One region of the Bradyrhizobium sp. 192 genome, then DNA from elsewhere that is predicted to be linked to it. Evidence: predicted binding sites of a transcription regulator. Region 1 holds the regulator's gene; each other region holds the start of a gene.
The links. Region 1 encodes LexA, which represses DNA repair genes until DNA is damaged. Its sites were predicted from a motif close to TGTTCNNNNTGTGTTCNG; they were not measured.
Positions count from the first base shown of each region.

Region 2: the regulator LexA is predicted to act here: its motif matches at 3,154-3,171, upstream of IVB24_RS13060 (PA0069 family radical SAM protein).
Region 3: the regulator LexA is predicted to act here: its motif matches at 3,240-3,257, upstream of IVB24_RS14005 (DUF3072 domain-containing protein).
Region 4: the regulator LexA is predicted to act here: its motif matches at 5,451-5,468, upstream of IVB24_RS08005 (helicase-related protein).

Region 1 is NZ_CP064690.1:4,484,023-4,491,451, forward strand. Features, by position in the region: gene IVB24_RS20425 (ComEC/Rec2 family competence protein) at 4-2,283, shown strand; gene IVB24_RS20430 (hypothetical protein) at 2,292-2,720, opposite strand; gene lexA (transcriptional repressor LexA) at 3,162-3,863, opposite strand; gene glp (gephyrin-like molybdotransferase Glp) at 4,041-5,252, opposite strand; gene IVB24_RS20445 (hypothetical protein) at 5,475-5,678, opposite strand; gene IVB24_RS20450 (HAD family phosphatase) at 5,839-6,468, opposite strand; gene IVB24_RS20455 (alpha-hydroxy acid oxidase) at 6,477-7,429, opposite strand, start outside.
Region 2 is NZ_CP064690.1:2,883,337-2,890,765, reverse strand. Features, by position in the region: gene IVB24_RS13075 (glycosyltransferase family 39 protein) at 1-360, opposite strand, end outside; gene IVB24_RS13070 (ribonuclease HII) at 560-1,414, opposite strand; partial or broken gene IVB24_RS13065 (VOC family protein) at 1,488-1,942, opposite strand; gene IVB24_RS13060 (PA0069 family radical SAM protein) at 1,966-3,132, opposite strand; gene IVB24_RS13055 (phosphoketolase family protein) at 3,344-5,731, shown strand; gene IVB24_RS13050 (acetate/propionate family kinase) at 5,736-6,932, shown strand; gene IVB24_RS13045 (hypothetical protein) at 7,015-7,429, shown strand, end outside.
Region 3 is NZ_CP064690.1:3,079,004-3,086,432, reverse strand. Features, by position in the region: gene IVB24_RS14040 (HWE histidine kinase domain-containing protein) at 1-872, shown strand, start outside; gene IVB24_RS14035 (hypothetical protein) at 970-1,191, opposite strand; gene IVB24_RS14030 (hypothetical protein) at 1,347-1,604, shown strand; gene IVB24_RS14025 (hypothetical protein) at 1,699-1,941, shown strand; gene IVB24_RS14020 (type 1 glutamine amidotransferase domain-containing protein) at 2,016-2,576, opposite strand; gene IVB24_RS14015 (hypothetical protein) at 2,747-2,938, opposite strand; gene IVB24_RS14010 (hypothetical protein) at 2,957-3,178, opposite strand; gene IVB24_RS14005 (DUF3072 domain-containing protein) at 3,294-3,488, shown strand; gene IVB24_RS14000 (DUF6496 domain-containing protein) at 3,576-3,878, shown strand; gene IVB24_RS13995 (hypothetical protein) at 3,891-4,253, opposite strand; gene IVB24_RS13990 (Do family serine endopeptidase) at 4,530-6,065, opposite strand; gene IVB24_RS13985 (universal stress protein) at 6,274-7,110, shown strand; gene IVB24_RS13980 (hypothetical protein) at 7,126-7,338, opposite strand.
Region 4 is NZ_CP064690.1:1,707,875-1,715,303, forward strand. Features, by position in the region: gene IVB24_RS07980 (hypothetical protein) at 873-1,139, shown strand; tRNA gene IVB24_RS07985 (tRNA-OTHER) at 1,287-1,354, shown strand; gene IVB24_RS07990 (hypothetical protein) at 1,898-2,296, opposite strand; gene IVB24_RS07995 (AAA family ATPase) at 2,293-4,050, opposite strand; gene IVB24_RS08000 (DNA repair exonuclease) at 4,053-5,342, opposite strand; gene IVB24_RS08005 (helicase-related protein) at 5,702-7,429, shown strand, end outside.

The sequences.
Region 1 (7,429 bases):
GACATGGCGGAGCAGGGCCGGCCGGTACGGTCCCAGGGAGTTGCCGGGACGTGGCCGGTCGGCCGTGCTGCACCGGCTGGCGGCTTCGCGCCGGCAGGCTTTGGCGCCTGGCCGGCAATCGTCGAGACGCTACGTGAATGGGCCCGCGCCGAGGCCGGCGCGGGGCGACTCTTGCCGTGGGTGCCTGTCGCCTTCGGCGGCGGCATCGCGCTCTATTTTGCCGCCGATCATGAGCCGGTGCTGTGGGTTGTTGCGGCGACGGCGATCGCCTTCCTGTTGGGCGCGATGCTGTTGCGGCGGAGCCGGCTGTTTGCGCCTGCGATCATGATCGCGGCGGTGGCGGCCGGCTTTGCCGTGGCAACCTGGAAGACGGCGCGCATCAGTCACCCCGTGCTGGCCAAGCCGCTCTATTCGGTGTCGCTGTATGGTTTCGTCGAGGCCCGCGACATCCGCGAGCGCACCGATCGTTTCGTGCTGCGCGTCACCGCGATGGAGGCCCAGCGCAGCGACGTCAAGCTGGAGCGCGTCCGCCTGTCGGTGCGCAAGGGCACTGCCCCCGAGGTCGGCAGCTTCGTGCAGCTCAAGGCGCGGCTGATGCCGCCGCTCTCACCGGTACGCCCCGGCAGCTACGATTTTTCGCGCGATATGTTCTTTCAGGGCATCGGTGCATCCGGCTTCGTGATGGGCGCGATCACCGCTTCCGTCCCGCCTGATGCCGGCGGCTTGCGGCTGCGTTATGCCGCCTTCATGCAGGGCCTGCGCGATGTGATCGACGCCCGCATCCGCGCCACGCTCGAGGGCGACAACCGCGCGATCGCGACAGCGCTGCTGACCGGGCGGCGCGATGCGATTTCCACGCCCGTCAACGACGCGATGTTCATCTCGGGGCTCGGGCACGTGCTCTCGATCTCCGGCTATCACATGGCGACGGTCGCGGGCGTCGTCTTCTTCGCGGTGCGCGCTCTGCTGGCCTTGATCCCGGGGCTGGCGGCCGGCTTCGCCATCAAGAAATGGTCGGCCGCGGCGGCGTTGGTCGCCGCTGCGTTCTATCTGCTGCTGTCTGGCGCGGAGGTGGCCACGCAAAGGTCGTTCTTCATGACGGCGGTGGTGCTGATCGCGGTGATGGTCGATCGCCGCGCCATCACGTTCCGCACGCTCGCGGTGGCGGCGCTGATCGTGCTCGCAGTCGCGCCGGAAGCGCTGGTGCATCCGAGTTTTCAGATGTCGTTCGCCGCGACGCTCGGACTCGTCGCGCTGGTGCAGATCGGCATGCCGAACCTGTTTGCCTCGCCCGACCATTCGGCGACCGCGCGCGTCGCGATGTGGGGCGGCCGCGAGATCGCGATGCTGTTCCTGGCCTCGCTGATCGCGGGGCTTGCGACCACGCCCTACGCTGCCTTTCACTTCCACCGCGTCACGCCCTACGGCGTGCTCGCCAATCTCGGCGCAATGCCGGTGGTTTCGGCGCTGGTGATGCCGGCCGGGCTGCTGGGCCTGCTCGCGGCGCCGTTCGGGCTCGACGGCGTGTTCTGGTGGCTGATGGGGATCGGCATCGACTGGATGGTCGTGGTCTCGCGCTGGGTGACGGCATTGCCGGGCGCCGTCGGCCGCATCCCAGCGTTCGGTATCGCGCCGCTGATCGCAGCGAGCCTGGGGATCATCGTGATGGGCCTGTTGCGCACGCCCTTGCGCTGGTGCGGTGCCGTGGTGCTGCTGGCTGCCATCGGCTGGGGACTGTCGGTGCGGCAGCCCGATATCCTGATCGCAGGGGACGGCGCGAGCGTCGCGGTGAGGGGCGGGGACGGGCGCTTGCATCTGATCAGGACGGGCAAGGACAATTTCCTGCTGAGGGAATGGCTGTCTGCTGACGCCGATCCGCGCGATGCCGGCAGTGGCGCGCTGGCGAGCGGCATATCGTGCGACGAGTCCGGCTGCGTCACGCCGCTCGCCGACGGTCGGCTGGTCGCGCTGGCCTCGCGCATCGATGCGCTGGCGGATGATTGCAGCCGGGCCGCACTGGTGGTGACGTCACGGCCCGCGCCGCCTGATTGTGCGGCGATGGTGGTGGATCGGCAGCGGCTTGGTCGCCAGGGCGCGCTGGCCTTGACGCAGCGTGGCGACGGCTTTTCGGTTCAGGCGGTGAGGGCGAGGGGCACCAACCGTCCCTGGTCGCCGGCGGCTGCCGGCGAGGGAGATTTCGAAGGAGCGCTCATGCCAAGGGCAGCGGCTTCGCGCAACAAGGATGCGACCCCCGCGGAGGCCGATCTTCAAGCGGAGGACTAAAGTCCCTGTCAGCCGATCGGCAGTCGCGTGACCGTCGGGCGGCTGTCGGCGATGATCTCACGGTTGCGCTCGTTGACCGGCTGGGTTACCGGCAGCTGCAGCACGGTTGCGCGCTGGCCTTCGACGAGCTGCGTCACCAGCACGGATTTGCCGTCCGGGAATTCGATCGCGTCATGGTGGCGATCGGGAATGTGCGGATCGATCTTGCCGAACTTGCCGACGCGGGAGTTGACGGTGCGCGTCCAGATCCAGCGGTTATCGTAACGGAGGTTGTCGGCGAAGGCGAGCTCCGTTCCCGGTAGCAGGCAGACCGCGACGGAGAGATTGGCTTCGGAGGCGAAGCCGCGTGTCGAGGTGCCGCGGAACGTTGTCGTGACGATCGTCTCGCCGACTTCTGCGGGGCGCGTCGCGACGGCATGCAGGCTGTAGTCACACATCGGGTGCTCCTCAATGCAGAGATAGCGACCCGCACCTCTTTTGGAGGCGCGGGCCCCTACCAGAGTGGAAGCACGTGACGGTCTGCCCGGTTGTAGGCAAATCTGCGGCTCGGATCGGCGAGCCGAGATCACATTATCTTTCCCGAATTCAATAGGAACAAAGTTGGCGCCCATGCATTCGGCAGGCGCGTGTCGGCGGCCCGCAGGCGAAGCGTATGTGTTCAAACAGATTGATCGCGTCGTGGGGGAAAGGGGGGCAATGCTTCTTCGCGCGCCCGGCCGATGATGCCGCTGCGGAAGAATAGGGCCGGATAGTCTGTGCAATACCAGAAAGACTATCCAGCCGGAGCGGACCATCATCCGCTCCAATCTCTGATCGGCGATGCCGATCGAAGCCGCACGCACGAGGCGCAAAGACTTCTTGATCGAGGACTTCCGGACTCAGTACTTGCGGTACAGCCCGATCAGCTTGCCCTGAATCTTCACGCGGTTCGGCGGCAGGATGCGCACCTCATACGCGGCATTGGCGGGCTCCAGGGCAATCGAGGCGCCGCGGCGGCGGAAGCGCTTGAGCGTGGCTTCCTCGTCGTCGATCAGCGCCACGACGATGTCGCCGGTATCGGCGCTCTCGTTGCGCTGGATCAGCGCCATGTCGCCGTCGAGGATGCCGGCCTCGACCATGGAATCGCCGCGCACTTCGAGTGCGTAATGCTCGCCGGAGCCGAGCATGTCGGGCGGTACGCTGATGGTGTGGCTGCGGGTCTGCAGCGCCTCGATCGGGGTGCCGGCCGCGATGCGGCCCATCACGGGCACCGCAACGGGCCGCTCGCCCTCGTCTGCGGACGGGCTGGAGCTCGCGCGTACCTTGCCGAGATTGCCCTCGATGACGCTTGGCGTGAAGCCGCGTCGGGTGCCGGCGGCAGCCTGGAGCTCCGGCAGCTTGATCACTTCGATCGCCCGGGCGCGGTTGGGCAGGCGGCGGATGAAGCCGCGCTCCTCGAGCGCGGTGATCAGGCGGTGGATGCCTGACTTCGAGCGCAGGTCGAGCGCATCCTTCATCTCGTCGAAGGACGGCGGCACGCCGCTTTCCTTCAGACGTTCGCTGATGAACCGCAGAAGCTCGTATTGTTTGCGCGTTAGCATCTCGACCAAAGTCCCCCGGTTGATGTCGTTCGATTCCGAGACGGATGAGTTCAGCTATAAGCCGCTACATCCTCGAAACAAATCATGAACGGACACTATATGTTCGATACATGTTCCGCAACTGCTTAATTTAGCGTGAACAGAACGAAGCGCGCGGAATGCGTGTGGCCGCGCAGGTCAGACGGGGAGCCGCAGCATCTCGCAGGGGCTGCCGGCCTCGGCCTGTGGCGCAAACGGTGCGCGCACGAGAAGTACTTGTGCCGCAGCAAGATTCGCAAGCAGAGAGGAATCCTGATGGCTGACGGGAAGAGCGACGAGCGTGCCGTCGTCGCGCAGCTCCAGGCGCGCGCGCAGATAGTCCTCGCGCTGGTCGTTGGCACCGAGATCGCGGCCCAGCACGGCGCGCTCGCGATGATGATGAATCACCGAACGGCCCGACAGCGCGCGAATCAGCGGTACCATGAACAGGAAGGCGCACACGTAGGACGACACGGGATTGCCGGGCAGGCCGATCACGCCCATCGTCCCCAGCCGTCCGTGCATCATCGGCTTGCCGGGCCGCATCGCGATCTTCCAGAACGCCATCGCGATGCCTTCGTCCGTGAGCGCCTGCTGGACCAGATCGTGGTCGCCCACCGATGCGCCCCCGGTCGTGATCAGGATGTCGGCGCCGCTTTCGCGCGCGCGGCGGATGCCGGCGGTGGTGGCGGCTAGCGTGTCGGCGGCGATGCCGAGGTCGATCGTCTCGGCCCCTTCCTGTCTGGCGAGCGCATGCAGGGCGAAGCCGTTGGAATAGACGATCTGGCCGTGCCCGGGTGTGGCGCCCGGCATCACCAGTTCGTCACCGGTGGCGAGGATCGCGACCTTCGGGCGGCGGCAGACGGCAAGCTGCGGATGGTTCATTGCCGCTGCGAGCGCGAGGTCGCGCTCTGTCAGTCGGGTCCCTTTGCGCAAGAGGACATCACCCTCTCGGAAATCGACGCCGGCGGGGCGGATGTGCCGACCCACGATCGCGGCTTCCTTGATCGTGACGCTCTTGCCGTCCGCAATGGTGTCCTCCTGGATCACGACCGCGTCTACGCCGTCGGGAACGACACCGCCAGTGAAGATCCGCACGGCTTCGCCAGCGCCGACCCGTCCTGTGAACGGACGGCCCGCTGCGACCTCACCGATGACAGTCAACCTGGAATCGATCGCTGCCGCGTCGGCTGCGCGCACGGCGTAGCCGTCCATCGCCGACATGGCTTGCGGCGGCTGCGTGCGCCGCGCGGCGACGTCCCGCGCGAGCACCCGGTGGTGGGCTTCGTCGAGCGGAACCATCTGTTCAGGCAGCGGCTCAACGCCCGCCAGCACCGCGGCAAGGGCGTCGGAAACCGGCATCAAGGCCACGGCGAAACTCCTGCTCGGCACGTTCGGACGAAATGTTCCGACAGTGTTCTAACCGAGCGCGGAGGCGGAGGCAAAATTGCGGAGCAGGACGCCCATCCTGCCGCTTGCAGCCCGTATCGAAGGCAGGCTCAGGCTTGGCGTCGCATCATCCAGACGATGAGACCGATCGGCAGAAGTGGGCCATCCCGAGGACGAGAATGACGGCCGCCACGGCTTGCTCGCTCAACGCCTGCTCGGCGCATCCGGGCTGACAAATGCGACGTCGGGAGCCTTTGGGCCTTGATCCTTGTCCGGCAGCGGATCGGCCTGGGATTTCAGGTCGGCGGCCTTGCTGATCAGCTTGGCGGAAAGGTCCGAATCCGAGGTCGTTCTGGCGAATTCGAGCAGCAGAGAGGCCTGCTTGGTGAGATAGGTTTTGCCCAGCACGTCGATAAGTCCGATGTAGAAGTCCCAACGGAGTGATGAGTCCGAAGGGAGGTATTCCGTTCCCGGAACTCTGTATAAAAATGCACAAAGCGATCAGGTTCCCGATCTGTTGCAGATTTGGTTCCTGAAAGCGTGTCTGAAGCTGGGTGGCGGGCTGGTTTCAGATGCCCAACGCCTTCAGGGCGTTTCCAACGTCGCGTGGCGACGTCACATGCACCGCCGTCAGGCCGCGTACCCGCGCGCCTTCGACATTCTCGGCGAGGTCATCGAAGAACACGATACGCTCCGCGGGCACGCCGATCGCGGTGACGACGTGGTCGAAGGCTTCCGCATCCGGTTTGCGCAGGCCGATGCTGGACGACAGATACAGCGCGCGGAAATGGCCGAGCAATTCGCCATATTCCCTGGAGAAATAGTCGACATGCGGCCGGTTGGTGTTGGAGAAGGCGTAGAGCGGCATCTGCTTCGCCGCACGCGGCAACAGCTCGGCAATGTCAGGCATCTCGCCGGCGAAGATCGCGTTCCAGCCTTCCAGGAATTGCGCGTCCGAAATGCCGATGCCGAGAGAAGCACGCAGCGAGGCGAAATAATCCTCGTCGCTGATCTTGCCGACCTCATGCAGCCGGTAGGCCTCGTCACGCACATAGCGCGCGACGATGGCCTCGGGCTGGCAGCCGGCATGTCCCGCCCAGCAGGCGATCGCCTTGGAGAAGTCGATGTCGAGCACCACGCGCCCGAGATCGAACAGCAGCGCATCGGCGCTGCCGGGAGAGAGCGATGTCACCTGCATCCTTTCACTCAGTAACGGTACGGATCGTGGTCGAACAGCGGGAATGCGCTGAACACGCTCGGTGCGTTGGTGGCGGTCGCCGGATGCAGGCAGGCTTTGTCGACCTCCGCGAATGACGTGGCGCCCAAAAGGCCCAGGCAGCGCAGCACCTCGTCCTCCAGCAGCTCCAGCATCCGCGCGACGCCGGCTTCGCCCGCCGCAGCCAGCGCCCAGCATTGCAGCCGTCCGATGCCGACGAGGTCCGCGCCCGCCGCGATCGCCTTGACGATGTCGGTGCCGCGACAGACGCCGCCGTCGACCATGATCTTGGCGCGGCCCTTCACGGCTTCGACGATCTCGGGCAGCACATGCATGGCACCGCGGCCGTGGTCGAGCTGGCGGCCGCCATGGTTGGAGACGTAGATCCATTCGACGCCGTGGTCGACCGCGATCCGGGCGTCCTCGGCGGTGGCGATGCCCTTCAGGATCAGCGGGATCTTGAACTTGTCCTTGATCATCTTCACGGTCCGCCACTCCAGGCCCTTCTGGAAATCGCCGCCGGTGGCGCGCAGGCGGCTCTCGCGAACGTAGCGCTTGGCGATGTCACGCTCACGACGGCTGTAGTGGGCGGTATCGACGGTCAGGCAGAAGCCGGCATAGCCGTTCTTCTCGGTGCGGCTGACGACATCGGCGACAAAAGCGTCGTCTCCGCGGACATAGAGCTGATAGAGCCGGAGCGCATCGGGAGCGGCTTCGGCGGTCTGCTCCAGGCCGGGCTCGGACACCGAGCTCAGCATGTGCGCCGCACCGAAGGTGCCGGCAGCACGCGCGACGCTCGCCGCGCCATCCGGATCGAAGATCTCGAGCGCGCCGACGGGGGCGAGCACCACCGGCAGGCGCATCCTGCGGCCGAACTGCTGAACCGAGCCGTCGACCTTGCGGACGTCGCGCAGCACCCGCGGCCGGAAGGCGATCTCGTCCA
Region 2 (7,429 bases), 1.6 Mb from region 1:
CATGGTCAAGAGCACGGCGAGCACCGCCTGCTGCGAGCCGACCACGGCGCGGGACAGGTAGTAGAGCGTGATGAAGGTCGCGATCTCGCAGAGCTCGGCCAGCACATAGACGCCGAACATGTGGCCGCCGGCGGCGCGATAGGCGATGTCGGCGAGCCAGACCGGCAAGGGTGGGCCGAGATCGGTGCCGACTTGGTATTCGCGTCCGAAAGCCAGCAGCGTCGCCAGCGTGCCGGGCGGGCTGCGATAGAACACCAGCGCGACGAACAGCCACATCGCGGCCTGCAGCAGCACGGCGATCCAGACGATCAGCCGCGGCCGGGCGCGAATGAGCTCGATGACCAGGGAGGTAAACCGCATGCAACGCCCGAAAGATGCAGCCAACCCGTCCAGCCGGCCCTATTCGCTCACGCATACTTTGATAAGGGGCGTCACGCGTCGTGGCAACGACGGTTTGCCCGTCATGCCCGGGCATCCACGTTCTTTCGTGTCACGGGCAAGACGTGGATGGCCGGGTCAAGCCCGGCCATGACGATGCGAAAGCTATTCGACGGTATCCTTAGAGATTTGCCCCGGCGTCGACCTCGACGCTGGCTTCCACCTGGACCTCGGTGACCCCAAACAAATCCTGCACCGGCTCGACCGTCCACGGCATGTGCTTGGCACGCGCGGCCGCGACCGGGGCGAAGAAGCGGCGGTGGTGGACGGTGGGGCCAAGGCGGTTCAGCGCATCGAGGTGCTCGGGGACGCCGTAGCCCTTGTGCTGCTCGAAGCCGTAGCCGGGGCAGTCCTGCGCCAGCGCGCACATCAGGCGGTCGCGCGTCACCTTGGCGACGATGGAGGCCGCGGCGATCGACAGCACGATGCCGTCGCCGCCGATCACGGCTTCGCAATCGCAAGGCGTGTCGAGCCGGTTGCGGCCGTCGACGAAGACGTGCCTCGGCGCCTCCGGCAGAGCCACCACGGCGCGCTTCAGCGCCCAGAGTGAGGCCCGCAATATGTTGTCGCGGTCGATTCGCGAGGGCGACGCGACGGCGACCGAGACCTGGGCCGTGGCGCAGATTTTGTCGAACAGTCTTTCGCGCTCCTCCGCGGTCAGACGCTTGGAATCGTCGATGCCGCGCGGGATGCGGTCGGGGTCGAGAATCACGGCCGCAGCCACCACGGGGCCGGCGAGCGGCCCGCGGCCGGCTTCGTCGCAGCCGGCGACCGGCCAGACGCCGCGCTTGATCAGCGCGCGTTCGCGGCGGAAGGTCGGGGAAGCGACCGCGATGATGCCTTTCTTGCCGGGGCTCTTGCCGGCCGAAACCTTGGTCGCAGGCGCTTTGCCGGCCTTGGCGGGCGCTGCCTTCTTCGCAGCGTCCTTGTTTGGCGCGTCTTTGGCCGGTGTCTTGGCGGACTTGTCCCGAATCATGGCCGGGATCGTGCGCAAGCGGCCCGGCCGGCGCAACCGGGAACCCCTCGCAATTCCCGCAATTCAGCCTGCCCTACTCCGCCAGATGCACTCGCCGGTCCTCGCCGACCTCGATGCCGGGTGCGACCACGACCTCCCAGGGATGGCGTCGGGGTCGGCGAAATAACCGGAATAACCGCCGTAATCGGTCTCGTGCGCGGCCTTCACCAGTTTCGCCCCCTTGCTGAGGACGAAGGCCAGCACGGCATCCACCTCTTCACGCGTGGCGCAGTTCCAGGCGAGCGTCACACCCCGGAAGGCCGCCGGCCTTGGATCGTCCGGCAGTTGGGCGTCGGCTGCAAGCTGATCCCACGGATACAACGCGAGCACCGGACCGCCGGTATCGTAGAACGCCACCGCCTCGCCGGTCGCCTTCAGCCGGCGCGAAAAGCCGAGGGCATCATAAAACGCGATGCTGGCGCGGATATCGCTGACGCCGAGCGTGATGACGGTGAGCCGCGGCACCGGGTCCTGCAATGGCTTGCTCATGCGACGCCTCTCCCGCTTCCCGTTCAGAACAGGCTGAGCTGATCGCCGTTCCGCTTCGGCCGGGCAAAATGATCCGTGGTCAGCTTGGAGCGCCGCTTGTTGAGACCAAGCCGTTCGCAGGCGATCTCGAAGCGGCGGCCGATGGTCCAGGCCATCGGCCCGGTGCCCTTCATCCGCTCGCCCCATTTCGCGTCGTAGTCGCGGCCGCCGCGCATGTCGCGGATCAGGGTGAAGACGTGGCGATAGCGGTCCGGATAGTTCGCCATCAGCCATTCGCGGAACAGATCGCGCACCTCCAGCGGCAGCCGCAGCAGCACGTAGGAAGCTTCCTTGACGCCGGCATGGGCGGCGGCATCGAGAATGCGTTCGATCTCGGAATCGTTCAGCGCGGGAATCACGGGCGCAACCATCACGGTGGTCGGGATTCCGGCGCCCGAGAGCTGCCTCAGCGCCTCCAGCCGCTTCGGCGGCGTCGAGGCGCGCGGCTCCATGGTGCGCGCCAGCTTCGGATCGAGTGAGGTGACCGAGATCGCGACCTTGGCGAGGTTGCGCTTGGCCATCCGCGCGAGAATGTCGATATCGCGCACCACCAGCGCCGATTTGGTGACGATGCCGACGGGATGGCCGGCACGCTCCAGCACCTCCAGAATGCCGCGCATGATCTTTCGCTCGCGCTCGATCGGCTGATAGGGGTCGGTGTTGGTGCCGATCGCGATCATCCGCGGCTCGTAGCCGGTCGCGGCGAGCTCTTTCTCCAGCAGCGCCGGCGCCTCGGGCTTGACGAACAGTTTTGACTCGAAGTCGAGCCCCGGAGACAGGCCGAGATAGGCGTGGGTCGGCCGCGCGAAGCAATAAACACACCCGTGCTCGCAGCCGCGATAGGGATTGATCGAACGGTCGAAGCCGATATCGGGGCTCTCGTTGCGGGTGATCACCTTGCGCGAGGTGTCGACCGCGACGCTCGTCTTGAACGGCGGCAGCTCTTCCAGGCTCTGCCAGCCGTCGTCGAAGGCGACGCGGGCCTCGACCTCATAGCGGCCGCTCGCGTTGGACTGCGCACCCCGCCCTCGCCTGCGCGCGCGGTCGATGGCGACGCCAAGTTCTGGAAAGTCAGAGTCCACACCCGCCGGCTCGGAGGGCGCCTTGACCGGCGGGTGCTTGAGAGCATGAAAGGATGCTGCTGGACTCATGAAGCCAAGATAGCACGACAACGGAACAAATCAAGAACACAAACAAAAAATGGGAAAACAACCCCATGCACAGTAGCCGCCCAAATTTCGGGCTCGGCGGTTTGACCTCACGCAACATGCCCGTCGCAATGATCTCGTTTGATGCCGGCCAGGGATCAATCGTCGCGGAACAATGTTGGTGACGATCGCCGGGGTGAAGGTCAGCAGGAACATGACAAATCAACAACAATCGGCCGCGGCAAGCAGCAACCTCGACCTCCTCGATCGCTACTGGCGCGCCGCGAACTACCTCTCCGTCGGGCAAATCTATTTGCTCGACAATCCGCTGCTGCGCGAGCCCTTGCGCCCCGAGCACATCAAGCCGCGTTTGCTCGGCCATTGGGGCACGACGCCCGGCCTGAACTTCATCTACGCCCATCTCAACCGTGTCATCAGTGCACTCGATCTCAGCGTGCTCTATGTCTGCGGCCCCGGCCATGGCGGGCCGGGCATGGTCGCCAACACCTATCTGGAAGGCAGTTACAGCGAGATCTATCCCGACATTGCCCGCGACACGGACGGATTGCGCAAGCTGTTCAGGCAGTTCTCCTTCCCCGGCGGCATTCCGAGCCACGCGGCGCCGGAAACGCCGGGCTCGATCCACGAGGGCGGCGAGCTCGGCTACGCGCTGGTGCACGCCTATGGCGCGGCGCTGGACAATCCCGATTTGATCGTCGCCTGCGTGGTCGGCGACGGCGAGGCCGAGACCGGCCCGCTGGCTGCGTCCTGGCACTCCAACAAGTTCCTCAACCCCGCCCATGACGGCGCGGTACTGCCGATCCTGCACCTGAACGGCTACAAGATCGCCAATCCGACCGTGCTCGGGCGGATGCCCGACAGCGAGATCCGCGATCTGTTCCGCGGGTTCGGCCACGAGCCGCTATTTGTCGAGGGCGACGATCCCAAATTGATGCACCAGGCCATGGCGGATGCGCTCGATGTCGCGCTCGCCAGCATCCGCTCGATCCAGCAGCACGCCCGCGACGGCCGCAAGAGCGTCGAGCGGTCGCGCTGGCCGATGATCGTGCTGCGCAGCCCCAAGGGCTGGACAGGACCGAAGGAGGTCGACGGCAAGAAGGTCGAGGGTTTTTGGCGCGCACATCAGGTTCCCGTTGCCGGCTGCCGCGAGAATCCGGCACATCTCAAAATTCTCGAAGACTGGATGCGCAGCTACGAGCCGGAAAAGCTGTTCGACGAGAGCGGCGCGCTCATTCCAGAACTCCAGGCGCTCGCGCCCGAAGGTGTCAGGCGCATGGGCGCCAATCCACATGCCAATGGCGGGCTGCTGAAGAAGGAGCTGAAGCTGCCGGACTTCCGCAGCTTCGCCGTCGAGGTGCCGCGGCCCGGCGGCACCATTGGGGAAGCGACGCGCGAGCTCGGCAAATTCCTGCGCGACGTCATCCGCCTCAACGCAAAGGAACGCAACTTCCGCATCGTGGGCCCTGACGAAACCGCGTCAAACCGGCTGGATGCGGTGTTCGAGGAGACCGAGCGGGTCTGGATGGAGCCGATCGAGCCTTACGACGTGCATCTGGCGCAAGACGGCCGCGTCATGGAAGTCTTGAGCGAGCATCTCTGCCAGGGCTGGCTCGAAGGCTATCTGCTCACCGGCCGCCACGGCTTCTTCTCCTGCTACGAGGCTTTCATCCATATCGTCGACTCCATGTTCAACCAGCACGCCAAATGGCTGAAGGTGACGCGGCACCTGCCGTGGCGGCGCCCGATCGCATCGCTCAACTATCTCCTGACCTCGCATGTCTGGCGTCAGGACCATAACGGCTTCAGCCATCAGGATCCCGGCTTCGTCGATCTCGTCGCCAACAAGAAGGCCGATATCGTTCGTATCTACTTCCCGCCGGATGCCAACACGCTGCTGTGGATCGCCGACCACTGCCTGCGCACCTATAACCGCATCAACGTGATCGTTGCCGGCAAGCAGCCGGCGCCGCAATGGCTGTCGATGGAAGCAGCGGCCCCCCATTGCGATGCCGGCATCGGCATCTGGACCTGGGCCGGCACGGAGGACGCGAACAGCGAGCCCGACGTGGTGATGGCCTGCGCAGGCGACGTGCCGACACTGGAGACGCTCGCCGCCGTCGACCTCCTGCGCAAGGCGCTGCCCGACTTGAAGATCCGTGTCGTCAACGTCGTTGACCTGATGACGCTTCAGCCCAAGGAGCAGCATCCGCACGGTCTTTCCGATCGCGACTTCGACAGCCTGTTCACGCGCGACAAGCCGGTGGTGTTCGCCTATCACGGCTATCCCCACCTGATCCACCGGCTGACCTATAACCGCACCAACCATGCCGGCCTGCACGTGCGCGGCTTCATCGAAGAAGGCACCACGACCACGCCGTTCGACATGGTCGTGCTCAACGAACTCGATCGCTATCACCTCGCGATCGAGGCGATCGAACGGGTGCCGGGCCTTGCGACCAAAGCCGCGGCTGTGAAGCAGCAGTTCCGCGACGCGCTGATCGAACATTCGCGCTACATTCGCGAGCATGGCGAGGACATGCCTGAGATCCGCGACTGGGCCTGGCCGGGCAAGACGGGCTGACATCATGCCGGCATCGGCCTCAGTCCTCGTCCTCAACTCGGGATCGTCGAGCATCAAGTTCGGCCTGTTCGACATCTCGGCTGTTGAACCCAGCCTGCTCTGCAGCGGCCTGCTCGACGAGCACGAGGCCAAGCCCCGGCTCGCTGTGAAAAGCACCGGAGGCCACGTCCTGTTCGAGAAGAAGAGAGAAGCGTCGGATACGGACAGTGGCCACCTGTTCGCCGACGTGCTCGGATTCATCGAGGACCAATTCGGCAAGGGCTGCTTGCGTGCCGTCGGCCATCGCGTCGTTCATGGCGGTCCGGACTACTCGGGTCCGGTCGCACTGACCGAAGAGATCACCGCGAAGCTGGAGGCACTGACGCCGCTGGCGCCGTTGCATCAGCCTCGCTGCCTCGCGCCGGTCCGCACCATCCGAGCGATCCAGCCCGCGCTGGCGCAGATCGCCTGTTTCGATACCGCCTTTCATCACGGCCTCGCGCCGCCCGCGAGCCGCTTCGCCATCCCGCGGCGCTTCGAAGCACGCGGCCTCCGGCGCTACGGCTTCCACGGGCTGTCGTTTGAATATGTCGCGGGCCGCCTTGCCGGAACCGCGCCGGACCTCGCAGCCAGCCGCACGGTCATCGCTCATCTCGGCAATGGCGCGAGCCTGTGCGCGCTGCGCGATGGCCGCAGCGTCGACACCACGATGGGACTGACGCCGCTCGATGGCCTCGTGATGGGCACACGCTGCGGCACGATCGATCCCGGCGTGCTGCTCTATCTGCAACAGCACGAGAAGATGTCGGCCGAGGCGGTGCAGCACCTGCTCTATCACGAGTCCGGCCTGCTCGGCGTCTCCGGGCTTTCGTCCGATATGCGCACGCTGCTTGCAAGCCGCGAGGCCGCTGCGGGCGAGGCGATCGATCTCTTCACCTTCCGCGCGGCTCAGGAGATCGCCGTGATGTCGAACTCCCTTCAAGGGCTGGACTGCCTCGTGTTCACCGGCGGCATCGGCGAGCACAGCAAGGAAATCCGCAGCGCGATCGGCGAGCGGCTCGCATGGCTCGGCGTGCGCATCGATCCAGCGGCCAACGACGCAGCGCGCGAGCGCATCAACCAAAGCGGCAGCGCGGTCGACGTCTTCGTCATTCCCACCAACGAAGAGATCACCATCGCGCGCCACAGCGCCGCGCTGCTGCGCAAGCAGCCTACTGCATGACATTTTTATGAATGATCTGCCGCAATGAGGCGGCCGCAACTTCGCGGCATACAGACGGCATCAATCGCTGTGCGGATGGATCATGAAAACCCAGATCATCGAAGAGCTCGGACAGGGCGGCATCCTTCTGCCCGCTTTGGTGGCGGAAGGGCTTGCCGCCAACGACCGCATCAAGGTGCGCATGAGCGCGCTGCAGGCAGCAGTGAGCCATGCGCAGAACCCGGATCGTCCGGTCAGCGAGCTTGCGGTCGAGAGCCACGCCGCCGGGATCGCGCCTGCGGCGATCGCAACGCTGATCGGGGGCGCTCATCTGATCGGACCGTCGCGGCTCGCGGCCCCGAACCTCGCCAAGCTGATGAAGGAAATCCAGGACGACGCCGCGGCCATGATCCGGGCCGTCGGCGCCGGCGCGCCTTCGGAGGGGGAGAAGGCGAATGCGCGGCTGACGGCCGTGCGCAGTGCGGGCCTGCTCGATGCGACCAACGACATCGATCTCG
Region 3 (7,429 bases), 1.4 Mb from region 1:
ACCCGGCCAACGTTCAGGCGCTGCTGCATCCCGACGACGTCGATCAGTTGCGCAAGGCGGTTGCCGAGTTCAACAAGGGCACGCGGGCCTATGAGACCGAGTTCCGCATCCTGCGGCCCGATGGAGAGGTGCGCTGGTGCGTGGGCACGGCGGCAGCAACGGTGGACGACAGCAGTCGCGTCGTGCGCGTGAGTGGAGTCACCGTGGACATCACCGAACGCAAGCGTGCCGAGGAACGGCAGAATCTGCTGGCCCGGGAAGTCGATCATCGCGCCAAGAATGCGCTGGCGCTGGCGCAGTCGATCGTCCGCCTCACCCGCGCCGACGAGGTCAAGGCCTATGTCAACGCCGTGGAGGGACGCATCAATGCGCTGGCGCGCGTGCACACCATCCTGTCGCTGTCGAGCTGGCAGGGCGCCGAGCTCTCCAGGCTGATCGACGAGGAGCTTGCGCCCTATTCGCTCGGCGGCCAGATCGTGTTGGCGGGTCCGGAGGTCCAGTTGATGCCGACGACGGCCCAGACCTTGGCGCTCGCGCTGCACGAGCTCTTCACCAACTCGGCCAAGTACGGCGCCCTCTCGACCAGGTCGGGACGGCTCGCGATCGGCTGGCAAGTCGAGGACCAATTGCTGACGCTGAACTGGGAAGAAACCGGCGGTCCACTCGTCATGCCCCCGAAGTCTCGCGGCTTCGGCACGCGGAGCCTGCTTGCGAGCGTCGAGTCCCAGCTGGGTGGACAGGCGCAATTCGATTGGCGAGCCGAGGGATTGTTGTGCCGTCTGGAGGTGCCGCTGACACGCAAGACGGCGGCGACCGCACCCGGAAAATTCGACGTCGCAAGTGCGTCCGAATTGCAACGCGCCTCGGGCTGAAGCGCGATGCGGTCAGGATGAAGCGTCATCGCGCTTCAGGTTTGTGTTTGAGCATGACCTTTTCGGAGAACCGCTGCGCACTTTTCCGGATCATGCCTTAGCCTGACGCCACCATCCTCGATTGCCGCTGCGGCCGCGCTTCCTCGGCGAGGCGCCCTTCGAGCCAGGCTTCCGTCTGAGCGAGATCGCGTAGCGCCCTCGCGTAGCGGCGGGCCGCACTTCGCTCCGCACCGCGCGGCAGTTTGCGGGCCTTTCGCAGCATGTCCGCAGCCGCGTTGCGATAGGCCAGCGAGCGGTAAAGAAAGACGACCTTACCCATATCGAATGTTCCCGTTTCGAATGTTCCCGTTTTGCTGGCTCATCCTCGCCAATCCGGCATGAACGTCGGATGAAGCCGGTGACAACAATTCCTTCATCCGTTTGGAACCGGTGAATATCGCCCGCGTTTGCATGCCAATTCGGGATGCAGTTCCCATGCGCGCAAAAAAATCTTCGGACTTGATCTCACCCGCCGGCCTCATCAAGCTGATGACGCATGCGCTGATGGGCGCAGCCCTCGGCCTCACCTTCAGCCTCACGCTGATCCTGTCCAATCCCGCCGTTGCCAGCCTGCTCGATCACGGCGGAAGCCAGGCCGCCTTCGTCTTCGCTCTGACATTGGTGACGACGTTCGCGATCGGCGCCACACTCACCGGTGCTGTGTTCATCCTCATGGAGGACAAGCAATCTTGAAGCGTCCGTGACGTGCGGGAGATGCGTTTGCCGGAACTCCTTCGGTAAATAATGGTTGGCTGCCTGCGTCAATTTAACTCAGGGAGTTCCCCGCATGACAACCACGAAGCTCGTTCTCACCGCAATATTGGCCACCGGCCTCGCCGCCACGCCGCTCGCCGCACAGGCCAAGTCGCACAAGGCGAAACACGGATCATCGATGTCCTCATCGCAGACCACCGGCGCCAACACCAAGTCCTCCAAGGATCCCTCCGGCCAGGGCGGTTCCGGTCCCGGCTCGGACCAGGGCGGCACCATGACGAACCAGAACGGTAAGGGCATGAGCAATACCAAGTAGGGCCAGACCGACCAGCTCAAACAAAAGCCCCGCGGCGACGCGGGGCTTTTTCGTTGCAGGCGAGCTGCTGCCACTCAGGCAGCGTTGCGCTGCACGTGACGGCCCTCCTTCACTTCTTCGATGATCTTGGCGCTGAACGCTTCCAGGTCGCCGGGATTGCGCGAGGTGATGAGGCCCTGGTCGACGACCACGGCCGAGTCTTCCCATGCCGCGCCGGCATTGATGACATCGGTCTTGATGGACTTGTAGGACGTCATCTTGCGGCCCTTGGCGATGCCCGTCTCGATCAGGAGCCACGGCGCATGGCAGACGGCGGCAACGATCTTCTTCGCGTTGAAGACGTCCTTGATGAAGGACAACGCCTTCGGCTCGAGGCGAAGCAGGTCGGGGTTGATCTGTCCACCCGGCAATACCAGGGCGTCGTAGTCGCTGCTGGAAGCCTGGTCCAGGGTCTTGTCGACCTTCACCGGCCGCCCCCAATCCTTCATGTCCCAGCCCTTGATCTCGCCGGCTGTGGGCGAGATCACGTGAACCGTAGCACCAGCCTGTTTCAGACGGTCGCGCGGCACTTCCAGTTCCGACTGCTCGAAACCATTCGTCGCGAGAATGGCAATGGTCTTGCCTTTGATATCCATGGAACGCTCCATTGCTGTGTCAGGAGCCCGGTCAATCGGCCGTCCCAGCTTCCGTTCCGTGCGCTGGCGCAGCTCACGGGGATGTGCGGCTGGCCTCGATGGCTGCTGAAACGTACGCGGCAGAGGCAGATCCAGTGCGTCGCTTGCGCGCACGCTAGCTGCGTCGGATGTCACGGGTCTTGAAGGCCGCCCGTGGAGTTCGTCTTCACGAGATGGTCGAGCTGCGCCCGCTTGCGTCCGAGCAGAAGTTGGGCCGCAGCATCATCGAGACCGGCACGCTGCAATTGCCGGATGGCAGAGCCCAGTTCGAGAATCTCGGCGCGCAACCTCAAGATCCGGTAAGTGTCCGGGTCTTCCTCCACGGTGCACTCCCCAAAGGTTCAGCGCCGGGTGCGCGCGCGCTCGGGATTGACCGCTGTCTTTACAAGACGAAGGCGCACCCGGTCGCGGACGTCAGGCAGGACACCGCCGCCGCCGGCAGCCTTCCATTCGCCGATCAGCAGGTCGACCTTCCGGCGCAGACCCATCTGCGCCAGGGCCTGCCGGGCGCAATCGCGATCGCCGTTGATGAGCTCGCGCACCAAGGCCTCGACGTCGGCCATTTCGAGCCTCAAGGCGCTGATTTTACGTCGAATTTCATTAATTCTGTTGTCCATGGCTTGTTAGAACAAAATAAGAACATATAGTCAAGGCACGATTTTCAGAGGGAGAAGCGACATGCAGGTTCAAGGTAGATACGACGCCAGGGTTTTCCTCACCGAGCAGATGACGCGGACGCAGGGGCTGAGGTTGAAACGGCTGAGCGAAGAGGCGTATCAGCCCGCACAATATGCGCGCGATCTGTCGTTCAGCGAGGCCGCCCGGCGCATTCAGGTGCTGGAAGCCGAGATCGATCTGGCGAATTCCTTCTAGTCTGCGTCGCGCATCTGCAACGTTGGATGCGCGCTTTCGGAACCATGCTCCTGTCGATTGGTTCTCCCCGGCCAAGGGAGAACATGCATGGCACGCAAGGCAAAGAAACGCCGCTACTCACCCAGCTCCGGCAGCGATGTCGAGAGCGAGATGCGCCGCTACAAGAAGGGCACCGCGAAGAGCGGGCGCAAAGGCCGTGGCGGTCGCGTGAAGAGCCGCAAGCAGGCAATCGCAATCGGACTGTCGAAGGCACGCAAGAAGGGCAAGAAGGTTCCGAAGAAGGCTGCCAAGAAAACGGCGAAGAAAACGTCCAAGAAAAGGACGACCAAGAAGACGACAACAAAGAGAACAACCAAGAAGTCGTCGAAGCGCAAATCCAGCAAACGCTGACGGCGATCCGTCTCAGATCATGCTGCCCGGCATGAAGCAGCGGATCGAAACCCCGAACGCGGTCTTCACCGGCCACACCATGGTGCGGCCGGCCCGGTTCGGTTCGGTGATCACGGCCTCGTCCGGCACCTCGATCCACTCGCCGTCGAGACGCACGCGATAATGCCCGTTATGCGACTCCCAGTCGGGATCGGCGACGGCAAACCCGTCCGCATCCGAGCAGCACGGACCGAGGTGGCTGCGCAAACCGTCGAACCATGGCTTCAGGGGTGAGTCCGCGTAGCGGCCGTCGTCCCGCCCGAGAGCGTTTCCGCCCCAGAGCACGAATGGCGCCACGAGCAGCGCACCCCTGAGCGAGAGCTTCAATCGATCCATGTCGGCACCGATCACATGCGAACGAGCGGCCAGTTCCACAAAGCGGCGGCAGGTTCGAAGTTCCACGCTTGCAACCCATGCCGGCGGCATCGTTGCCTCCAGAGACTTGCACGACTCGGAACTCTGATGAGCGAACACGGCTTTTTCGGACGAACCGGCTCATCATCGCTGCCGTTGACGAGAATGTTATCGAGCGCATCCCGGCAAGCCTGAAGGCGAACGGAAAAGGCGGCCATGAGGGCCGCCTTTCTTGTTCGATGCCGATCGACATTCGCCTCAGGCGAGCGGTACCGCGACGAACCGGGTCGCCTGCGCGTTCCTGACCTGCAACAGCACGCTGCGCTTGCCGGACGATTTGGCCTGCGCCAGCTCGGAGCGGACATCGCCGACATTGGCGACGGCCTGGCCGCCGACATTGAGGATGACGTCGCCGGTCTGGATGCCACGCTGCGCCGCCGGACCTTGCGGATCGACCTCGGTGACGACGACGCCCTTCTGGCCGGCGCCCTGGACGTCACCGGCCGGAGCCAGAGCAAGACCGAGGCGCGGAGTGCCGGGGGCCGACTGTTCCTTGCCAACATCGGCCTTGGCTTGCCGTTCGTTTGGCAGTTCGCCGAGCGCCAGCGTCACCGTTTTGCTGTCGCCTTTGTGGAAGACGTCGAGCTTCACCGAGCTGCCGGGCGCAAGGGTCGCGATCGTGCGGGCAAGGTCTCGCGAATCCTTGACCGCCTTGCCGTTGACGGCGGTGATGACGTCACCCGCCTCGATGCCGGCCTTCGCCGCCGGGCTGCCGTCCTGCGGGTTGTCGACGATGGCGCCGCGCGCCTCCTTCAGCCCGAGGCTGTCGGCGATCTCGGCGGTGACCGGCTGCACTTGCACACCGAGCCAGCCACGGGTCACCGCGCCCTTGTCCTTCAGCTGCGCGACGACGAGCTTTGCGGTCGAGGCCGGAATGTCGAACCCGATGCCGACCGAACCGCCGGAGGGCGAGAAGATCGCGGTGTTCACGCCGATCACGTTGCCGTTCATGTCGAAGGCCGGGCCGCCGGAATTGCCCTTGTTGATGGGCGCATCGATCTGGATGAAGTCGTCATAGGGACCGTTGCCGATGTCGCGGCCACTGGCCGAGACGATGCCGGCGGTCACGGTGCCGCCGAGGCCGAAGGGATTGCCGACCGCAACCACCCAGTCGCCGATGCGCGGCTTCTGGTCGGAGAACTTGACGAACGGAAAATCCTTCTTGCCGTCGACCTTGATCAGCGCGAGATCGGTCTTCGGATCGGTGCCGACCACCTTGGCGGTGTAACTGGTGCCGTCATCCAGGGTCACCTGCACCGACTCGGCGTGGTCGACGACGTGGTTGTTGGTGACGGCGTAGCCGTCGGCGGAAATGAAGAAGCCGGAGCCTTCGCCCGTGATCATCTGATGGCGCTGGCGCGGCATGCCGTTCATGCCGCCCGGGCCGCGGAACCCGAACTGCCGGGAGAACTGGTCGAACGGAGAATCCTCGTCCTGATCCATCCGGTTCTGTTGCAGCATCGCGCTCTTGTCGTTGTCCTGGTCGATCTTGACCCGCACCGAGATGACGGCGGGCTTGACCTTGCTGACCAGATCACCGAAGCCCGGCGGAGTCGTTGCGGATTCCGCGGCCTGGGCCGGCGCAATGAAAGAGCTCGGACCGAACGGCAAGGAGCCGGGAGAAACCGCCAGAACGGCCACGCCGAGCGCGGCGACGGTGCCGAGCAGCGCCAGCCGGCGCGGCCTCAAGATCCTGCGGGACGTCGGGATGTCGGAATTGACGCGATCGTTCATGTCGAAATGTCCATGTTGGTAAGGTGTCGCCTTGTCTCCAACATGGTCCCTGTCACCTTACGACGTCCCGTCCGTCCGATTAAATCTTGGCAAAGAACGCGCGCGGCCCCGCGGAAGATCGCCGCCCGCGCATTTGATGCAGCTCAACGCGCGTCCTTCCGACAGTGAAAAACTGCGGCCACCGGATGATGTCCCTCGGAGGCGCGCCATGTACAAAGACATTCTCGTCCACATCCCCACCGAACGCCCGATGCGCTCGGCGATCGACGGCTCGATTTCGCTCGCGGCGCAGTTCAACGCCCATCTCGACGCGGTCGCGATCGGCTATGTCGCAACCAGTGCCGCTTACGTGATGGAGGGCGGCGCCGCGGTGGCAGCCGTGTTCGAGCTGGAGCGCGAGCGCGCCGTGGAGCGGGCCGAGGCCGCGCTCGCGGTGTTTGGCGTCGAAGCGGCGAACGCCGGCGTCTCCTACGGCTGCCGCGCGCTCGGCGCGATCCCGGCGGATGCAGCCGGCTCGCTCGGCGAGATGGCGCGACTGCACGACCTCAGCGTCGTGCTCCAGCCTGATCCTGCGCAGGGTTCGTTCGACAACGACGTACCGCGCGAGATCCTGTTCCAGGCAGGCGGTCCGGTGTTGTTCCTGCCCTACACCTTCCATGGAGCTTTCAAGGCAAGCCGGATCGGGATCTGCTGGGACGGCAGCCGCCTTGCGGCCCGCGCCGTGCACGACGCCGCACCGTTCCTGGCGCGCGCCGACGAGATCGTGATCATCACCATCAACGAAGCCAAGGCCGTGTCAGACGAAGCGTCAGCGAGCAACCTGGCGAGACATCTCGGCCGGCGCGGATTGTCGACCCGCACGGTCGGCCTGTCGGCGAGCCGCGCCGACATCCAGCCGACCATCCTGTCGCTGGCGGCCGACGAGGCGCTCGATCTCCTGGTGATGGGCGGCTACGGCCATTCGCGCTTGCAGGAGCGCGTTCTCGGCGGCGTCAGCCGCGCCATGCTGGAAGCCATGACGGTCCCGACGCTGATGTCGCATTGAGACCAACAGGCGCCGTCACGCCGCGACCGGGGTCTCCCACGTCGCGGGCACGGCGGCGTCCTCGTTGTGTGGCACATTGCACGCGTCGAAATGAGCCTTGAGCTCGACCTCGGCGAGATGTTCGAAATGTTCGGCCTGGCCGAGGAGCTCCCAGGTCTGAAGCGGCCGGTAAGCCGCCTGCTGACGGCAGAGCGACGCCAGCGCCCGGTAGCGACGTACGTTCTCCATGAGACCCTCCCTCGCATTTACTGAGCTTATTGCCCTGATTTGCGTCAGGCCGATGGCGGTTGTGCAAAAGATTTTCTGCGCCCAGCGCGGG
Region 4 (7,429 bases), 2.8 Mb from region 1:
GACGACACAGCCAGTTGTCGTAGTTATCTCCAAGACCCTGCCGCCACTGATTGCAGAGCGCAGCTCCTGTGGAGTCATCGATTCTATATTGTCCACTTCCGCGCTCCGCGTTTGGAACAAAGAGATATTTGAGGGGACCGTCGATTTGCATCTCATGCCGGTTCGCTCATGCTTCAGTTCTCGATTCGTCGTCCACCAGCGCGACTCGGCATGGTCGCAAGCGCGGCAGATGAAGAATGCGCCACGGCTCTCTCCCATAACACCCCAGTCCAGCAGGATTGGACGGCTGCCGAATGCACATCCGTCGATGGGGTTCGTCTAACGTCTCCAAGAAGCATCACTCATGCCATTGGCGGTACTGTCCTTAACTCGACACGTCCGCGATGAATGTCCTCCCAAATGCGGGACCGAAGTGAAACTCTACGCAATCGATAGAGTACAATATGACGCTACGTACGATTCAAGCTCTCTCGAAAATGAGCTGAATGACAGCTTTCTTATGAATCTTGACGGTGTAGCCTGCCCCGAGCACCACGTCATCATGATGGTCGGCATCGCGCAGCGACGGCAGGTGCTGACTTCTTGCTGATAAACATCGCCTTGAAATCTATATCAAGACGAGCACGGCAAAACAGGGGGGGGCGCGTACAAAGTCGCAGAGAGAAAGCACCACAACGGATTGGGCCTATCTGCCGATGAGCGCCGATATGACCGGGAAGTCCTCTCTTCAGCAAGCTCACAGATGTGAGCTCCGCATGTCGTGAGCCACCCGTCGAGTCTTGCGACGAGAGTTTACACGAGCCGGGAACAATTCTTCGATTCATCATCGGCACCTGCCTGGTATATGTTTGCCCTCAGGCCGCGGTAATATCATGATCGCGATGACAATCTCCTCATGGAGCCTGACCACAACCTATTCACAAGTTCCGAGAGCAGCAGAGTCCCGGGGCTTTTCTTTCCAGGCTGTTGCACGGCGCATCTCCGCGGCATTGTTCAGCGATAGCGGCCCGAACGTAAATCGCATGGGAGGAGGGGCTCTCTACAGCAAATGCTGCTCGGATGATCCGCTCGACAGCAGCTATCGCCTCGACGCGATCACTGTGGCGGCGCTCTTTGGCTTGCGCTGTATAGGTTTCTGATTCCTGGTGGAGCGAGTAACTCGAACCTCAACCAGACCATTATGAGCGGCAGGCTATCGATCGGATTGGTTGATTTTGCTGCAGTTTCGTTCGAGCTCGATCGCTTTCTTTGCGGTTTGTTCACGCCGTTTCTGGTGCGATATTGGTGCGGTTGAATTTCGACCTTCAGTCTGTGGAACAGGAGGTCGGTGGTTCGAGCCCACCCAACTGTACCAAATAAATCATACAGTTACAGATAAATTCGGGGGACGGTAAATTGTTGCAGCTACCAGATAGCTACCACGACAATCCTGGTGCGTTGTGCTGTTAGGGCGCGACCTAATTTCGATCGTATGGCACGTCGTGCAAATGCGCCCTCAGTCCGGCCTCCAAGTGTAGGTTACGGTCGGCGTGTGTCTAAGGAAAAAGATGCACTCGCGCCGACATCGTCTCGGATCTGCCGGTCGATCAAACTCAACTTGCACGTGGAACGACAAGATACCCGCACCGAGACGAACGAGGCGACCGGCGAGAGTCTGAGCGCGATATTCCGTTCATGAAGAGTTGCACCGTGTTCAACGTCGAGCAGGTGGAGGCCTGCCGCCAGTTCGCGCTGACCAGCTGCCGATCTCGATGCATGGCTTAAGGTGTTGAAGCAGGACAAGCGCGCGATCTTCATTGCAGCCTGCAACGCATAGCGTGCGGCTGACTACCTAAACAGGCTGCAATCCGGTAACGAATAAACGCGGGCCGCGTGAGCGGCCCGTACGGTTCCACCGTTATTTGGCGGCTGCTTCGAACGCGCAAGTATACTGGTATGTCGCGTGGCCGATCCAATCCTTGTTTCGGCCTTCGCCAAGCGCCCGCCAGGTTATATTGAAATCGGGATGGATCTGGCGGTAACGCTGCGCTTGCGGTTCGCAAAAGTCCGCCGTGTTGTGACCTCCATCAACCCATGGTGACTGATAATTAGGAATGGATGGCGGTGACGGCTTTGCTGCCACGCAAATCCCCATCGCCTCACAGATTGGTTTCATCTGGCCGCCGAATTGTTCCATCGCGCCGAAGAACGCGACAACGGCGAGCAAAATTCCTGTTGGAACGCCGAAAAACACAACCAGCTTGTTCGCCCACCGAGGCCAGCCTTTTTGCGGCGCAATTACAGCTTCTGACATCATACGACTCCGTGCGCACAGATGTTGGGGCTGCAACGCTCGGGAGTCGGCGCGCGTTGCTTGACAACCCTTGTGAAGGTGCGGCGCGCAATGGGCCGCCCAGTCAGACCGCAGGTAAGCCGTATTGGCTGAGGGTCGGAAATAAGGGTGTAGGTTCCAGTTTCGTCGACGTGTTCGTCAGCGATAATGCGTTCATGGGCTTTCCGGCGCCGGACGCGCTCCTGCTCCGCATTGCGGATCCGTTCACGGCAGGTCCGCTGCCGCTGCTCCAGGCTCCGGCAGGCGTCTCGGTGGGCCTCAACCGAAGCCAGCGGGGGAACCAGCGTCGATTCCAGGACGGCAGCATCGGCGACTGCCGGCCGCAGGGTCTTCAGCAAGCGTGCAATTGCGGTCCTCGCCTCTTGTTCCTCGCGCTTCGAATTGGCGATCTGCCCGGCGGCATCGCCAAGTTCGCGCGTGGCCTTGATGACCGTCGCGAGCTCCGAGACGTCCGTCACCGGCCCTTGCGCTTCGATTTCCGCGGCGATCTCGCCGAGTTTCTCCTCGGCCTCGGCCTCGGCGCTCTTCGCATTCTCTACCGCGCCGGATTGCGCTCCGCGGCGGTTGAGCAAGCCGCGAAGGATCGCAACCTTGGTCTTGGCGGGAATGCGTGCGATCAACTGATCGACATCTTCGCTCCATTCGAGCTCGCCGGCGAGCCGGTTGAGAGTTGCTTCTGCCGCGGCCAATTCCGCCTGCCGCTTAGGCAGATCGGCTTTCCCGGCGCGAACCTGAATACGGCGATCTCGGAGCTGTGCGATGTCTTCGGCACGTGCCAGGAAGGCTTCGTCGAAGATCAAGGCCGTGCATTCCGCCTCAAGCGCCACGATCTGCTCGCTCAAGGTTGCGATGCGCGCCGTGGCGCCCGCTTCATTCTTCGCGGCCTTCTCCAGAATCTTGGAAGCGTCAGCATCAAACGGGATGACCTCTCGGAGCGCGTCGACAGCGCTTTGAATCTCCGCGCGCTTGCGAACGTCGCGGTAGACCCGGCGGATGCGGTTGAGCTTGCGCAATTCCGCCGATTTCAACTCGATTTCGCTTTCGATGACGCCATAAGCATCGTTGGCCGTCTCGAACGCGCTCTTGAGCGACTGCCACTTGGCGGTCGTCACGACATCGTCGCGCATCGAGGCTTCGGCAGCCTTCAGACGCTCCTCTGCCTGGAAATACTTTCGGTGCGCCGCGCGGCGCGACGCCCAAAGTGCGTCGGCTTCAACCTCCATAGCCTTGAGCGTTTCGCGCAGGCCCATGATCCCGGCGCTCGCCGAGAATAGCATCTGGCCGACATCGTCCTGCGCTTGCAAGATTTCCTTGCCGCCTTGGCGCAAGCGCTCGTGATCGAGGCTAAACATCCGCGTGTAAAATCGGCGATCGGCGCCCGCAAGAAACGGGGCAAGCGCCCCCTCGCCCGAAGGGATCGGCGTATCATCATCACCCAGCAACGTGTCCTTGTTGCCCTTGCGGCGGCGCACCTTGAGCGTATCGTTTCCCTTCTCCAGAAGCGCGCCGACGCGCATGGCGTTGTACTCGTGCAGGAAGTTACGGGACGAGTTGGCCGGGATGCCGAAGAGCAGGTCTTCGACGCCGTTCATCGCCGTCGACTTTCCGGCTTCATTCTCGCCGAGCAGCATCTGCAAGTCCGGCTTGCCGGCCGGCAGGGCGATGATGGCGTCCGTGAAGTGACCGTATCGAAGCAGATCGAGCTGCCGGATGCGCATGATTACACCTTCTCCGCTGCGAGACGTGCGCTGAGATACGCACCGCCATGGGCGATCAAGCTTGCGATGTTGCCGTCGATGGCTGCTTTCAGCACGGCGTCGTCCACATCCGTGCGGATGTCGTGGGGCAGCTTGCGGACGAGGTCGCCAAGATCCGTCGCGAGCCGCGCCTGCAGCTCAGCATCGCCGCCGGCGCTCTCGATCATGCGCTGAAGGTCGCCCAACGCATCTTTGCGTGAGGCTGCAGTTTCGGGGCTCGCGGTCGCAACGACGAGACGCTCGATCCACGCGACCTCCTCGCCCAAGCCCAGAGCTGCGGCCTTTGCTTCGGCAAGGAGGTGATCTGCCGACGTGAGCAGCTCGCCGTGCAATCCAGTCTGCCCCGTAAGCTCAATTCTGCAGGCGAGCAGACGCCCTTGCGCGTCGCGCTCGACGGCCATTTCGATGGCCTGCCGGACACGATCGACCGCATCGGCAACTGCGCTGCACCGTTCCACCGGAACCGGCAAATGGATCCAGCGCACGCAATCAACATAGAGCGGCGAAATCTCCTCGACCTCGCCGTCCTCGACCGTAACCAGCGAAGCGCCTTTCGGGCCACTTTCGCGGATGTGGCGGCCCTGCAGATTGCCGCAGAATACGACATGCGGCCGCTCGTGAAGGACAGCGGCTTGGTGCACATGCGCGAGCGCCCAGTAGTCGTAACCCTTGTTGATCAGGTCTTCGATGGCGCATGGCGCATAGTTCGCGTGTCCCGGCATGCCGCCCAAGCCGGTGTGCAAGACGCCGATGTTGAAGTAGCCCGTAATCGGTGACGGATAAGCCGGGACCAAGTTGTCTGTGATGTCGCGCTGCCGGAAGCTCTGACCGTGCAGGGCGACGTTGAGATGCGGCAGCCGAAAGGTCTCAGCCTTGCGCGCCGGAAACACGCTGACATTGGGCGGCAGTGTGAGCTTGCGGGTGATCTGGCTTTCGGCATCGTGATTGCCGTAAAGCAGGAAGACGGGGATCTTGGCCTGCGCCAACCGGCCCATCTGCCTCACGAAGTAGAGTCCGGTCTGGTAGTCGCGCCAATCGCCGTCGTAGAGGTCGCCGGCGATGACGATGAAATCGACCTCGTCCTCAATCGCTTGGCTAACGAGGTTGTCCAGTGCCATGCGAGTGGCAGTTCGGATCCTTTCAGCGGATGCGCCCTGTTGTCCGGATAGCCCTTTCAGGGGGCTGTCGAGATGGATGTCGCCGGTATGGATAAAGCGAAACGACTTCAAGGCGGAGCTCCTCCAATTCAACAAAGCGATGCTGGCAGAACATTTGTTCCGCAGCTGATCTTCACTGGGTGATCGAAAATCAGAGGGGTACCCGAAAAGCCAGACTCAGCAATCTTCAAGTGATAACCGCAATCGAACATAAAGTGAACGATCTGGTAGCATCGAAGCTGGGAACCCTCAATATCTTGTGGGCACAGACCCTTCTGAACCACGTTTTGGCTGCTCAACCCCGCTTAAAAGGCATCCGTCGCATTTTAACAAGTGTAAACTTATGATGGTTGCGTCCATATTTAACAAGTGCTAATTCTCGATTTTGGTGTGAGGAGGAGATATTGGCGCTTCCTTTTGATTATCGGGAAAGAATCCGAGGACTTCGCCGGACCATGGGCCTCAAACAGCCTGAGTTCGCCGCTCTGGTCGGGGTGTCTCCCATAACTGTCAGTCGTTGGGAAAATGGTCAAAACGATCCCACCGACCTCGCATGGACGCGGATCGAAGATCTAGCGGGCCGCTCTGCCGTGCCCGCGGGGACGCCCGGTGCGGACTCCCTCAACAGTCCCCAAATGGACTTTGGTGCCGACCCGGAGTCCGTCGCTGCTGTTGCCGAGTCCACTCGTCTCCTTAGCGGTCACCTGGCGAGCCCGACTTTCGCAACCGAAATTTCACTAATCGATCCGCTCCCGCATCAAAGGGTCGCGGTTTACGACCAAATCTTAAAATCGTGGCCTATCCGTTTCTTGCTCGCTGACGATGCGGGCGCCGGTAAGACCATCATGACTGGACTCACCATCCGCGAGCTTCTCTCTCGTAGGTTGATCCAGCGGGTGCTTATCGTTCCTCCAGCCGGCCTGGTGGGAAACTGGCAGCGTGAATTGCGCATCCTGTTTCGAATCCAGGCGCGCATCATCCGTGGCAGCGAAGCGGCAAAGGGTAATCCCTTCTTAGAGCCCGATGCAAATTTTGCAATTGTCAGCCTCGACACACTTCGGTCGAAAGGGACCTTTGCGCGCCTTCGCGAAGCAGGTTTAGCCGGCCACGGCTACGACCTTGTCGTCTTCGACGAAGCTCACAAGCTCTCAGCCGATCGTGATCCGATCGATATGACTGTTCGCAAGACAGCGCGCTACAGATTGGCTGAATCTCTCGCTGGCATTGTTCCCGAAGAGCCCGAGTTCGACTTGGGTTGGGCGCCTCAGTCAATGATGCTGCTGACCGCTACGCCGCACATGGGTAAGCCATATCCATACTTTGCCCTTTGGCGTCTGCTCGAACCAGATGCGCTGAGCACGCCGGAGGCGTTGGCTGATTTTCCGCGGGAACGCCGTGCACGCCATTTCATTCGACGTACCAAGGAAGAGATGGTTAAACTTGATGGAACGCCGCTCTATCCGCAACGCATCTGCGACACTCTCGGATTCGATTTAACTCAAGGGCCGGGTAGCGAACAGGAACTTTACGACGAGACGAGCAAGTATATTCGCGATATCTACAACAAGGCATCCACGCTGAATAGATCGGCCGCTCGGCTTGCGATGGCGGTTTTCCAGCGTCGTCTTGCGTCCTCGACATTCGCACTGAAAAGATCGTTCGAACGGCGCGCTGAAAAGCTTTCTGCAGCCATCAGAGCGATCGAGGAAAATGGCCTTGAGGCAGTAAGGAAAACGCAACGGGATCTTCAAAAGAAGGCCGAGAATAACGAACTCGATCTCTTCGCCAATGCCACGGCTGATGACGATGCCGGAGATGGTGGCGAGGCGGTTGAAGCGGGTGAATCAGAGACTCTTGGCGCGCTAGTTACCGAGAACCTCGCCGACCTGATCCACGAGCGGGATCGCGTCCTCAGTCTACGGCAGATGGCACAGGACCTACTCGATGCCGGACGAGAGTCCAAGTTCGCGAAGTTGCTTGAGACGATGAAAGATCCGCGCTTTACGAACGAAAAAATGCTGATCTTCACCGAGCACCGCGACACAGCGAATTATCTCACCGAACAACTGGAGCGCCTCGGCTTCGCCGGGCAGGTGGCTCAGCTGCACGGAGCCATGGACTATGTGGAACGCGATAGACAGGTCGACTTTTTCCGAAAACCCATCGATAGCGGCGGCGCTAAG